2 regions of the Draconibacterium orientale genome follow, and region 2 is predicted to be linked to the other one. Evidence: riboswitches for the same ligand, from Rfam matches in the RefSeq annotation. Region 2 holds a riboswitch; the other holds the start of a gene.
The links. A riboswitch is a leader RNA that binds a small molecule or an ion and turns the genes downstream of it on or off. The one in region 2 is predicted to bind cobalamin.

Region 1 (5,383 bases), on a different contig from region 2:
AGCTAATTCCGAATTGTTTTATTAGGGAAGTTAAACTACAAATTAGTGATACTCTCACTTCGAGTGAGAGCATCACCAGGTATCGCTTTAACTTTTTTTGATCACCTCCTCCGACACCAAAAATACCACCGGTTTATTTGAGATGGGATTGGTACGCACCACTACAACGGTTTCGTAAACGGCTTCAATATCTGCATAATTAAGCACCTCTACCGGCAGGCCTTTTTTACGAATATGGCCTTCCTGCATCATAATCAACGAATCGCAATATTCTCCGGCCAGGTTCAGGTCGTGAATGATCATAAGAACCGTTAATCCCAGTTCGCAACTCAAGCGGCGAATGAGATTCAGTGTTTGAACCTGGTGCGTGATATCCAAATGCGAAGTTGGCTCGTCGAGCAGAAGTAAATCGGGTTCTTGTGTTAATGCACGGGCAATTCCTGCAAGCTGTTGCTCGCCACCACTCAAGGCATTCATGTATTTTCCTTTCAGTTTGTCAACGCCCGTAAGCTTCATGTATTTTTCGGCAATGGCAAAATCCTCTTTGGTCTCGAAAAACTGAAATTGTTTGTGATACGGAATGCGGCCCATCAACACATATTCCTCCACAGTCATGCTGCCTATTTCAATATTCTGCGTAACAATGGCAATATTTTGAGCACGCTGCTTCAGATTCATTTTTCGCGTATCCAACCCCTTCAGCTCCATTTTACCTTTCAGCGGAGGAAGCTCTCCTGAAATTCCACGAAACAAAGTAGTTTTTCCCGAACCGTTTGGACCGATAATCCCCACAATGTCACCTTTTGCCACTGAAAAATCGATATCCTGGAGAATGAACTTTCCCGGATATCCGCACGAAAAATTTGATATTTGAAAAAACTGCTCCATGCTAATTCAGTTTGAAATGTGATTTGGAGCGACTCAACACAATAATGAAAACCAATCCCCCAATAAAACCGGTTATTACGCCAATCGGCAGTTCATTTGGCGAAATAATGGTTCGGGCAATGGTATCGGAAAGTATCAGAAAAATGGCTCCTCCCATAAACGAACCGGCCAAAAGGACACGGTAATCGTTGCCGATAATCAATCGGATTAAGTGCGGAATAACCAAACCAACAAAACCGATAACTCCGGCTACCGAAACGGCAATTCCGGTGAGTAACGACGCCACAAAAAACAGCAGTTTTATTGCTACGCCGGTGTTTATTCCCAAGTGCCGTGCTTTTACTTCACCCAGGCGAAGTGCGTTCAGCGTTTGTGCAAAAAAGTACGAAATTACCAGTCCGGCCAGCGATGAATAGAATGCAATGGCAATCAGAGAATTGTTCGACTCATCCAGCGATCCCATCACCCAGAAAACAATGTTATGCAGGTTTTCGGCGGTAGAAATCGACATCAGAAACATCATGGCCGAAGAAGACACAAAACTTACCATTACGCCAATCAATAACATACTGTTGATACTTAATCCGCCACGTTTTATACTTAACAGATACACAACAATGAGCGTAACAAGCGCCCCCAAAAAGCCAAATGCCGGAAGCGAAAAGAAGCTCAGAGTATTCAGCCCAAAAACAATGGCAATGGCCACTCCCAAAGCCGCACCACCGGAAATTCCCAGCGTGTAGGGCTCAACCAGCGGGTTTCGGTATATACCCTGCAACACCACTCCCGACAGGCTTAAAGCGCCGCCAACACCAATGGCCATCAATATTCGGGGAATACGGATTTTTGCTAGAACAGTGTATTCGATGCTGCCTTTATCCGACAAAATTTGTGGCAGTTGCATCAGCGAAACTTTTATTTCACCGGCCGATAACGACAACAAAACAGACACCAGCAACAACACCAAAAGTGCGGCTAAAAAAAGTATCCATTTTAAATATTTGCTGTTCATTCGTCTCTAACTTTTGGATTTACTCGCTTATAAAACGGTAAACATCTTTCAGTGCACTTGCAAAGTTTGCCGGTGTTGGGCTACAGGCTGTTTCCGAAGAAATCAGAAAAACCTTGTTGTTATTTACGGCCTCCATTCCTTCGTAAGTATTCCAAACCTTTCGTTCTTCCTTGCCAAAACCGCCCATTTCGGCAATGATTATCACATCCGGATTTTTTAGCAATACACTTTCGCGGGTTAAAGTTCCGTGTTTTAACCCGGAGGCAATATTTGTTGCATTACACAACAGCATAAAATCGTTCATGTAGGTATTGTCCAGCACCGAAAATACGGGATTGGCGCCAATCTGGAAAAATATTTTTGAAGGAGGCAGCTGCTTCGATTTCGCCTGAATTTCGGCCACCGTTTTACGGGCTTTTGCAACTACTTCTGTCGATTGATCTTCGCATCCGATAAGCTCGGCGATTTGTTGTGTTTGGGCACAAATTTCATCGAAAGTACGCGGCGTTTCCAACACCTCAACACGTAATCCCAGTTTTTCAAGAGTAGCAATATCCTGCGCTTTGGTCAATTTCATAGTTAGTACCATGTCAGGTTTCAAAGCGAAAATCCTCTCCACATTTACATCAACCGTTGAACCAATTTCTTCAATTCCATCATTTAAGGCCAACATGCAATAACTCGTACATCCCACAAGTTTATCTTTTCCGCCAACCAGGTAAATATTTTCGGTAATCGACGGTGCCAGCGAAATCACGCGTTTAACATCCTGTGCAAACACCGAAAAACCGGCAAGCAGCAATACCACGAGAATTTTAATCTTCATCCGTTTAAAATTAACAGGAAATCAGGTGCAGAAATCAATAGATTGATTCCCGAAACTTTGTTCCCGAAGTTCGTTCATCCATTTGCTGGCAGGTCTTCTGACTTATTCCCTTTGATCATTGCCTTCCCGTCATTGGCTGAACCGACAGTGGCGTGAGAAATGATCATTTTCTGAATTTACAGCTGCGGGTACAGTTCCGGATTTACACCGGATTCCCTAAACGCAATTGTGCGTAACCAACGCGCACAAAGATAAATAATTTTAAAGAGTACAAAATGCAGAACACAAACAGTTGTTTAAAAAATAAACATTTTGAAACTATTTCAACATTCACTCATAAGTTTTTTGGGGTATTCAATATCCACCAAAAATAGCCCCTGCGCCGGCGCTGATGCTCCTGCTGCCCCCCGATCCTGCTTTTCAATGATCTCACAAAACTGTTCGATACTGAGTTTGCTCTTCCCCACTTCCAACAGCGTTCCTACAATAGCACGCACCATATTGCGTAAAAACCGATCGGCTTTAATTGTAAATTTTAATTGTTCGCCATTTTTCGTCCATTCGGCGTGCATAATTTTGCAGTTGTTGGTTTTTACATCGGTATGCAGGCGACTGAAACTGGTAAAATCGGTGTAATTAAAAAGCCTTAATGCTGCCTGGTTCATTTTGTCCACATCGAGTGGTTTCAGGTATTTGTGGCTCGTTTCGGTTGCAAACGGATTTTTTTCGGTAGAAATAAAATAATGATAGGTTCGTGATAATGCACTAAACCGGGCATGTGCTTCCTCATCAACCGGCCACACTTTTTGCACAGCAATATCGGATGGTAAAAAACTATTGAGTTTATAAACGATGTCCAGATTTTCGGGAATACTATTTTGGGTATCAAAATGCAGAATAAAAAACGAGGCATGCACACCGGTATCGGTTCGTCCGGCACCAACAACAGCTATTTTTTCGCGCAGGATTTTTGATAGTGCGTCTTCCATCACCTCCTGAACAGAAACAGCATTAGGCTGAATTTGCCAACCATGGTAATTGGTTCCCTTGTAACTAAGTTGTAAAAAATAACGTTGTGGCATTTTTCTCGTTTTATCTGGGGGTAAAATTACAGAAAAAGTTGAAAGCACAGATTAACCAAAGTACCGGCAAAAAAATAGCCGCCTCTCTTTTTCAGAGAGGCGGCCCCAGTTAACCCCAAACACACGACTTCAGAACGAAGCCTAAAAGTTTTTGAAAGTGTTCATTAACTTTTTCAATCCTATCCCTTAGTTTCTAATGCAATTTTAGCTGTTTTAAAAGCAGGTTTTAATCCTCCAAAGCATCCGCTGTTACTCGTTATACTTAACAATTTATGGAGTTAAAACTATTCATTGTTTGTTTTAATTTGGCGGCCCTTTAAATGGGGCGTCAGGTTTATTTAATAAAATTAAAACATTAATTCATTAAAACCAAGAGTGATAAAGATGTTGTTTAACAATAAAGGCCCTAAACTGAAATTTTGACATTTTACAAATTACTGACTTCCAATCACATTCAAAACACGCACCAAACCAACTGACAACCAGACAGCTTAGCACTGAAATATTTTCACAAAATCAAAGATGGTATGGCATTTGATTTTTTCTTTTCAGCATGTTCAATGAATTGTTTAACCAAAAGTTAAAGGAGGATAAAGTCATGAAATTAGCAAGAAGAAACGAACCGTATTTTCCATCAGTCTTTGACAGGTTTTTCAACAATGAATTGATGGATTGGGATCACTCGAACTTTTCGAGCACAAACACTTCGTTACCGGCAGTAAACGTAAAAGAAACCGACGATGATTTTGTTATCGAGGTTGCAGCTCCGGGAATGAGCAAAAACGATTTTAACGTGAACTTTAAAAACAACGTGCTCACCATTTCTTCGGAAAAGAAAAACGAAAAAGAAGAAAAAAATGAGAACTATACACGCAAAGAGTTCAGTTACCAATCGTTTCAACGTTCGTTCACCGTTGCCGAAAATGCAGTAGTTGGCGAAAAGATTTCAGCCAAATACGACAATGGAATTTTACATATTATACTGCCAAAACGCGATGAGGTAAAACCTCAACCTGAAAGACAGATTAAAATTTCGTAAGGAGTAATAAAAACGTCGCTCAAAGATTTTGGGCGACGTTTTTAGTTGATTGCTTTCGGGAAGCAAACTTCATAAACCCTGCTTCTTTTCTAAAACCCATCGAATTGCAGCCTCCATCGTACTAAACGGCCGCGATTCGTAACCTCGGTCGCAAATACGAATTAACATGGGATATACTATATCTTCAGGATTTACAGTAACAATGGCAATTCTTTTATTTCCAAAAACATTGGGATTTTGTTGGTAAAATTCAGGAATTTCGACATGCTGCCCCGGCTCTATATCAAAATGAGCTGCCCTGTAATCAAGTACAAACCCAATAGTTTCTGCCGGAAATGTATCCTTCTCAATAGCATACAGCCAGGATTCTTTCACATCGTTAACGGTTATTAAACCAAAATAGGACTTAAATACAATACAATCTTTGTATTCATATTTAAATTTCTCTGCATCCATAGAATTATAAAGTTGTTTTGCGTCGGTATAAAACTACAAAATAAGACATCTTCACCTTAAATTGTAGCTTACTTTTACAA
Region 2 (5,383 bases):
AAAAAGTATTCTTTGCCCAGTTTGTAAAAAGAAAAATCTATGCTGAAATTGAAGCTGTGAACAAGTTTCTGCCCGATATTACCATTAAACAATATGGCCTGGGGTGTTTTATTGTGAAAAATCCAACACAAAAAGATATAGACGCGGCACAAAAAGGTTTGGCAGAGGTCACAGAAATTATTCAATCGGGGCAATACGATGTGGTAATTCTCGACGAAGCCAACATCGCTTTGTATTACGAGCTTTTTCCGGTGAAATCACTATTGGAAACCATCAGGAAAAAACCGGAAAATACCGAGCTGATTATTACCGGTAGATATGCTCCGCAGGAAATTATTGATATTGCCGACCTGGTAACCGAAATGAAGGAAATAAAACATTACTACCAAAACGGAGTTAATGCTCGAAAAGGAATTGAATTTTAACAACTAAGAAATGAAAAAGAACCTTGGAGACATGATGTGCCTCGATATCTACCTGTCGAGTCTTTCGAAGGCTGAGTTAGAAAAAGTAAAAAAAGATATAAAACCACCAAAAAGGCTTGCGCCTCCTCTTATGTGCTGGGAATTTTATTATCCCAAATACCAACAAAATTTAAAGGAAGCCGAAAGAGAAACAGAACTTAAAACACTTCATAAATATTCTGGTAAGTTTAACTGGAAAACAGATCTAAAAAAGGTATTAAAAACTTATCCATACAAAGCATTAATATTAACCAACGAAACCAAAAGAATTTTATGGGTTAACGATGGTTTTTCAGAGATGACGGGATATCCGAAATCATATGCCATAAACCGGAGTCCCATATTTTTGCAAGGCGAAAATACTTCGGAAGCAGTAAAACTCAGAATAAATGAAAAAATTGAACAAAACAAACCTTTCAAAGAAGTGGTAGTTAATTACCGAAAAAACGGAGAAATGTATAATTGCGAAATTCAAATCTTTCCGCTTACAGGCAATAATAATTCAATACATTTTTTAGCATTGGAAAGAGAGGTTGCATAAACAAATAATGCCAATTTAGATCTTAGCGTGTTTCATTTATGGCTAATCATCCATTTCGTTCTATACCACAACCCTGGCCAGCTCACGCTGGAAAAACCTTAGCCAAATTAATGAAGCCGGAAATCATGCAATCGGTTTATTTCCCGGTGTTACGTTTTGGGCAAATAACTGGCGCAAAAACGGGCTGGCTCAACGCAAATCGAAATCATCTGCGAATACGATTTTTACCGCCAACAATATTGCGGCTGCAAATATAGTTTGCGCGGCCCGGCAAAGGTTCAAAATTTGGATAATAATTCAACAGTACTCCTCTTATCAACACGCCAATCCATTGTCATACTGACCAATAACCCATCGGTGTTAAAATCTCGCTGCAACAAGTATTAAGTTGCTAATGTTCATTGTAAACAATGAAATGAAAATGATGCAAGGGAATGCTGTGTAAATCAGCAACTGTACCCGCAGCCGTAATCCCGCAATTACCGCAAGGTAATACATGTTTTCAGTACATAGCCACTGGTCCAATTCTCTCGACTGGGAAGGCGCTGAAAATCGGGAAAGTCGGAAGACCTATCATTTTTTGATTGTTTCGTAGCTTTCGGGAATAAAAGCTTGGAAAAGTCAACCTATTACTTTTCTCTAATTTTATCCTATTTGCTACCATTAATTATTTAAACTCTTTATTAATGGAACAAATTAATGTAGTAAAACGCGATGGTTCGAAGGCCCCCATCGACCTATCAATGATTCACGAAGCCGTTGAATGGGCTTGCAACGGTTACGAAAATGTTTCGGTATCCGATATTGAAATTAACTCCAATCTTCAGTTTTACGAAGGGATCACAACTGCCGAAATTCAAAAGGTGATGATTCGCTCGGCCGCCGATCTGATTTCAGAAAAACAACCCAATTACCAGTATGTGGCGGCCCGCCTGCTATTAATGGATTTGCGAAAACAAGTTTACAAACAGTTAAATCCCATTCCGTTTGAATATCTTGTGAAGAATAACATTTACCGGGGTGTTTACGACAAAGTATTGCTGGAAAAATACAATCAGCAGGATTTAGTGTACTTCAGCAAACATATCAACTACGACAGGGATTTTAAGTTCTCTTTTGCCGGAATGAGCCAAATGGTAGACAAATACCTTTTGCAAGACAGAATTACCGGCGAACTATACGAAACCCCGCAAGAAGCATTTATGCTTATAGGCATGTTCATGTTTATGAACTATGAAAAAAAGCAACGCAAAGAGTACGTTGTAAAATTGTATGATGCGCTATCAACTTTCAAAATAAGTTTACCAACTCCAATTATGTCAGGAGTGCGCACTCCTTTGCGCCAGTTTAGTTCCTGCTGCTTAATTGATGTTGGCGATTCGCTGGAATCCATCATGAATTCGAATACAGCCGTTGGTTACTACACCGCACACCGCGCCGGTATTGGTTTAAATTTTGGGCGAATACGCGGTATCGATGCACAAATTCGAAATGGCGAAGTAGTGCATACCGGCCTTGTTCCTTTTCTGAAAATATTTGAAGCTTCAACGAAAGGGTTTACGCAAAACTCGGTGCGCGGCGGAGGCTCTACTTCTACCCTGCCATTTTTCCATTGGGAAATTGAAACTTTTATCCAGCTGAAAAACAACAAAGGAAACGATGAAAACCGTGTTCGCCGCATGGATTACTCCATAGCTTTAAATAAGTTGTTTCGCGAACGAGTTAAAAACAATGAGAACATCACCCTTTTTTCAAGTGAAGAAACCCGTGAACTGTACGAGCTTTTTTATAGTTCCGATTACGAAGGTTTTGAAGAGCTTTACCTGTTGCTCGAAAACAACCAGAACATTCGCAAAAAAAGTATCAATGCCCGCGAATTTTATTTAGCCTTGCTTAAAGAACGCTACGAAACGGGGCGAATTTATATATTGAATGCCGACCATGTAAACAAGCACAGTTCGTTTAAGGACAACATTTACATGAGTAACCTGTGTCAGGAAATTACACTCCCAACAGCTCCTTTAGAAGACATAAACAAAGGCGATGGCGAAATTGCCATGTGCATATTAAGCAATATCAACTTAGGGAAACTGGACGATGTTAGCGAGCTGGATAGTTTAACCGAATTGTTGGTGCGCTTTCTCGATGAATTGATCGATTACCAGGAATACCCGGTTAAAGCTGCTGAGATATCGACAAAAAGGAGACGTAGTTTAGGTATTGGAGTTTCTGATGTGTTTAATTTTCTGGCAAAAAACAACCTGCGTTTCGACAAAGAAGATGGACTTAAAACAATGCACCTTCACATGGAGCGCTTTCAGTTCGGATTGATAAAAGCATCGGCAAATCTGGCAAAAGAAAAAGGAGCCTGTGCCTATTTTAACCGTACCAAATATTCCGACGGCATTTTACCGATAGATACCTATGAGAAAAATGTAGATGAAATTACTCCAAACGATTTAACCCTTAATTGGGGCGAACTCCGGGAACTGGTAAAACAGCATGGATTGCGTAACTCGGCATTAAGTGCCATTCCTCCTGCTGCTTCAAGTTCTATTGTGTCTAATTCAACTGCCGGAATCGATCCGGTACGCAAACTTCTGATTGCCAAAATGAGCAAATTTGGCCCATTAAAACAACTTGTTCCCGGCTTTGAAACCTACAAAGAAAATTACCAGCTGGCATGGGACATTGACAACGAAGCATATCTGAAATTTGTCGCTGTATTCCAGAAATTTGTGGATCAAAGTATCAGTACCAACCTGTATTACGATATATCGAAATACGAAGACAACAAAGTTCCGATTGGTAATTTAATACGCCACGAAAGTTTAGCCTACAAATACGGATTAAAAACGCTGTACTACCTAAATAGCAACGATAATTCGGGTGAGGCATCGCAGGAAGCAGCACAAAAAAGAGATGTTGAAAAAACAATAATTGTTGAAGACACCACACAACAAGAAAAAGAACAAAGCCGTGAAATCTCGGAAGTAGAATTAGATGCCTGCGAAGGCGGTGCTTGTTCTGTGTAAAGAGTTTATCAAAAAAAATAGTAGTAAAAAGTTTAATAAGTATTATAATGAGCACACATAAACCAAGTATATATAACGGAAATAAAATTGATTTTCTGAACGAAAAAATGTTCCTAGGCGAAGGGAAAAATGTACAACGCTACGATATCCAAAAGTACCCGTTTTACGAGAAGCTATCGCAACGAATGCTGAGCTTCTTTTGGCGTCCGGAAGAAATTTCGCTGACAAAAGACATAAATGATTTTAACACGTTAAGCGACCAGGAGAAATTTATCTTCACCGAAAACCTGAAATACCAGGTGCTGCTCGACAGTGTTCAGGGGCGCTCGCCATTTATTACCTTCGGACAGATGGTAACCTTGCCCGAAGTGGAGGAAGCCATTATTATCTGGGATTTTTTCGAAACCATCCACTCCATGAGCTATTCCTACATCATAAAAAACGTTTATGCCGAACCTAATAAAATTTTCGACGATATTATGTCGAACGAAATGATTATGGAGCGTGCCGGTTCGGTTACCGACCAATACAACGATTTTTACCACTACCTGATTCAATACCAGGCGCAACAACTGGGTACAACATTAAAGAATGAAATTGATGAAGATACCTTAAAGAAAAAGCTTTATATGGCGTTGGTGTCGGTAAATATTCTGGAAGGTGTACGCTTTTATGTGTCGTTTGCCTGTTCGTTTGCTTTTGCTGAAAACAAAAAGATGGAAGGCAATGCTAAAATTATCAAGTTTATTGCCCGCGACGAAAACGAACATCTTGCCATTACCCAACGAATGATTCACGATTTGCGTCACAATAAAAACGAAGGATTTTCAGAGATTATTGAAAGCCTCGACGATGAAGTGTACGCGCTCTACAAAGATGCTGCCGAACAAGAAATGCGCTGGGCTGAATATCTGTTCGAAAACGGTTCGATGATTGGACTGAATGCCAAATTACTGATAAAATACATGAAATACATGACTGATAAACGATTGAAAGGAATCGGGCTTAAACCTATATACAACGAAAAAAACAATCCTTTATCGTGGATGGACCATTGGCTACGCAACGACAGTGTTGAAGTTTTACCTCAGGAAACTGAAATCACATCGTATGTTGTCGGTGGTATCGATATGAATGCAAAAGACGAAGACTTTGATTTTTAACTGCCTTTCCGTTTTCGAGGAAATAAAACACTTCGGAAACGGAAAGCTTTTACTTACTTCTCATTTAAAGGAATCGCATAGGAATTCTTAATCTCTCCCATCACAAAAAGACTTTGTAAATTACCAATGCTGTCAATTTCGCCCAAAGTGTTTAATACAAAATCCTGATAGCGTTGCATG

Region 1: another riboswitch for cobalamin. It lies ahead of BMW53_RS15990 (ABC transporter substrate-binding protein); the one in region 2 lies ahead of nrdA (class 1a ribonucleoside-diphosphate reductase subunit alpha).

What each region holds. Positions count from the first base shown of each region.
Region 1 is NZ_FOHT01000032.1:26,469-31,851, forward strand. Features, by position in the region: gene BMW53_RS15980 (ABC transporter ATP-binding protein) at 88-888, opposite strand; gene BMW53_RS15985 (FecCD family ABC transporter permease) at 890-1,900, opposite strand; gene BMW53_RS15990 (ABC transporter substrate-binding protein) at 1,920-2,726, opposite strand; cobalamin riboswitch at 2,797-2,982, opposite strand; gene truA (tRNA pseudouridine(38-40) synthase TruA) at 3,050-3,808, opposite strand; gene BMW53_RS16000 (Hsp20/alpha crystallin family protein) at 4,407-4,847, shown strand; gene BMW53_RS16005 (hypothetical protein) at 4,917-5,303, opposite strand.
Region 2 is NZ_FOHT01000003.1:112,113-117,495, forward strand. Features, by position in the region: gene cobO (cob(I)yrinic acid a,c-diamide adenosyltransferase) at 1-425, shown strand, start outside; gene BMW53_RS03165 (PAS domain-containing protein) at 436-1,005, shown strand; partial or broken gene BMW53_RS21460 (epoxyqueuosine reductase QueH) at 1,058-1,392, shown strand; cobalamin riboswitch at 1,411-1,597, shown strand; gene nrdA (class 1a ribonucleoside-diphosphate reductase subunit alpha) at 1,692-4,040, shown strand; gene nrdB (class Ia ribonucleoside-diphosphate reductase subunit beta) at 4,088-5,203, shown strand; gene BMW53_RS03190 (Lrp/AsnC family transcriptional regulator) at 5,257-5,383, opposite strand, start outside.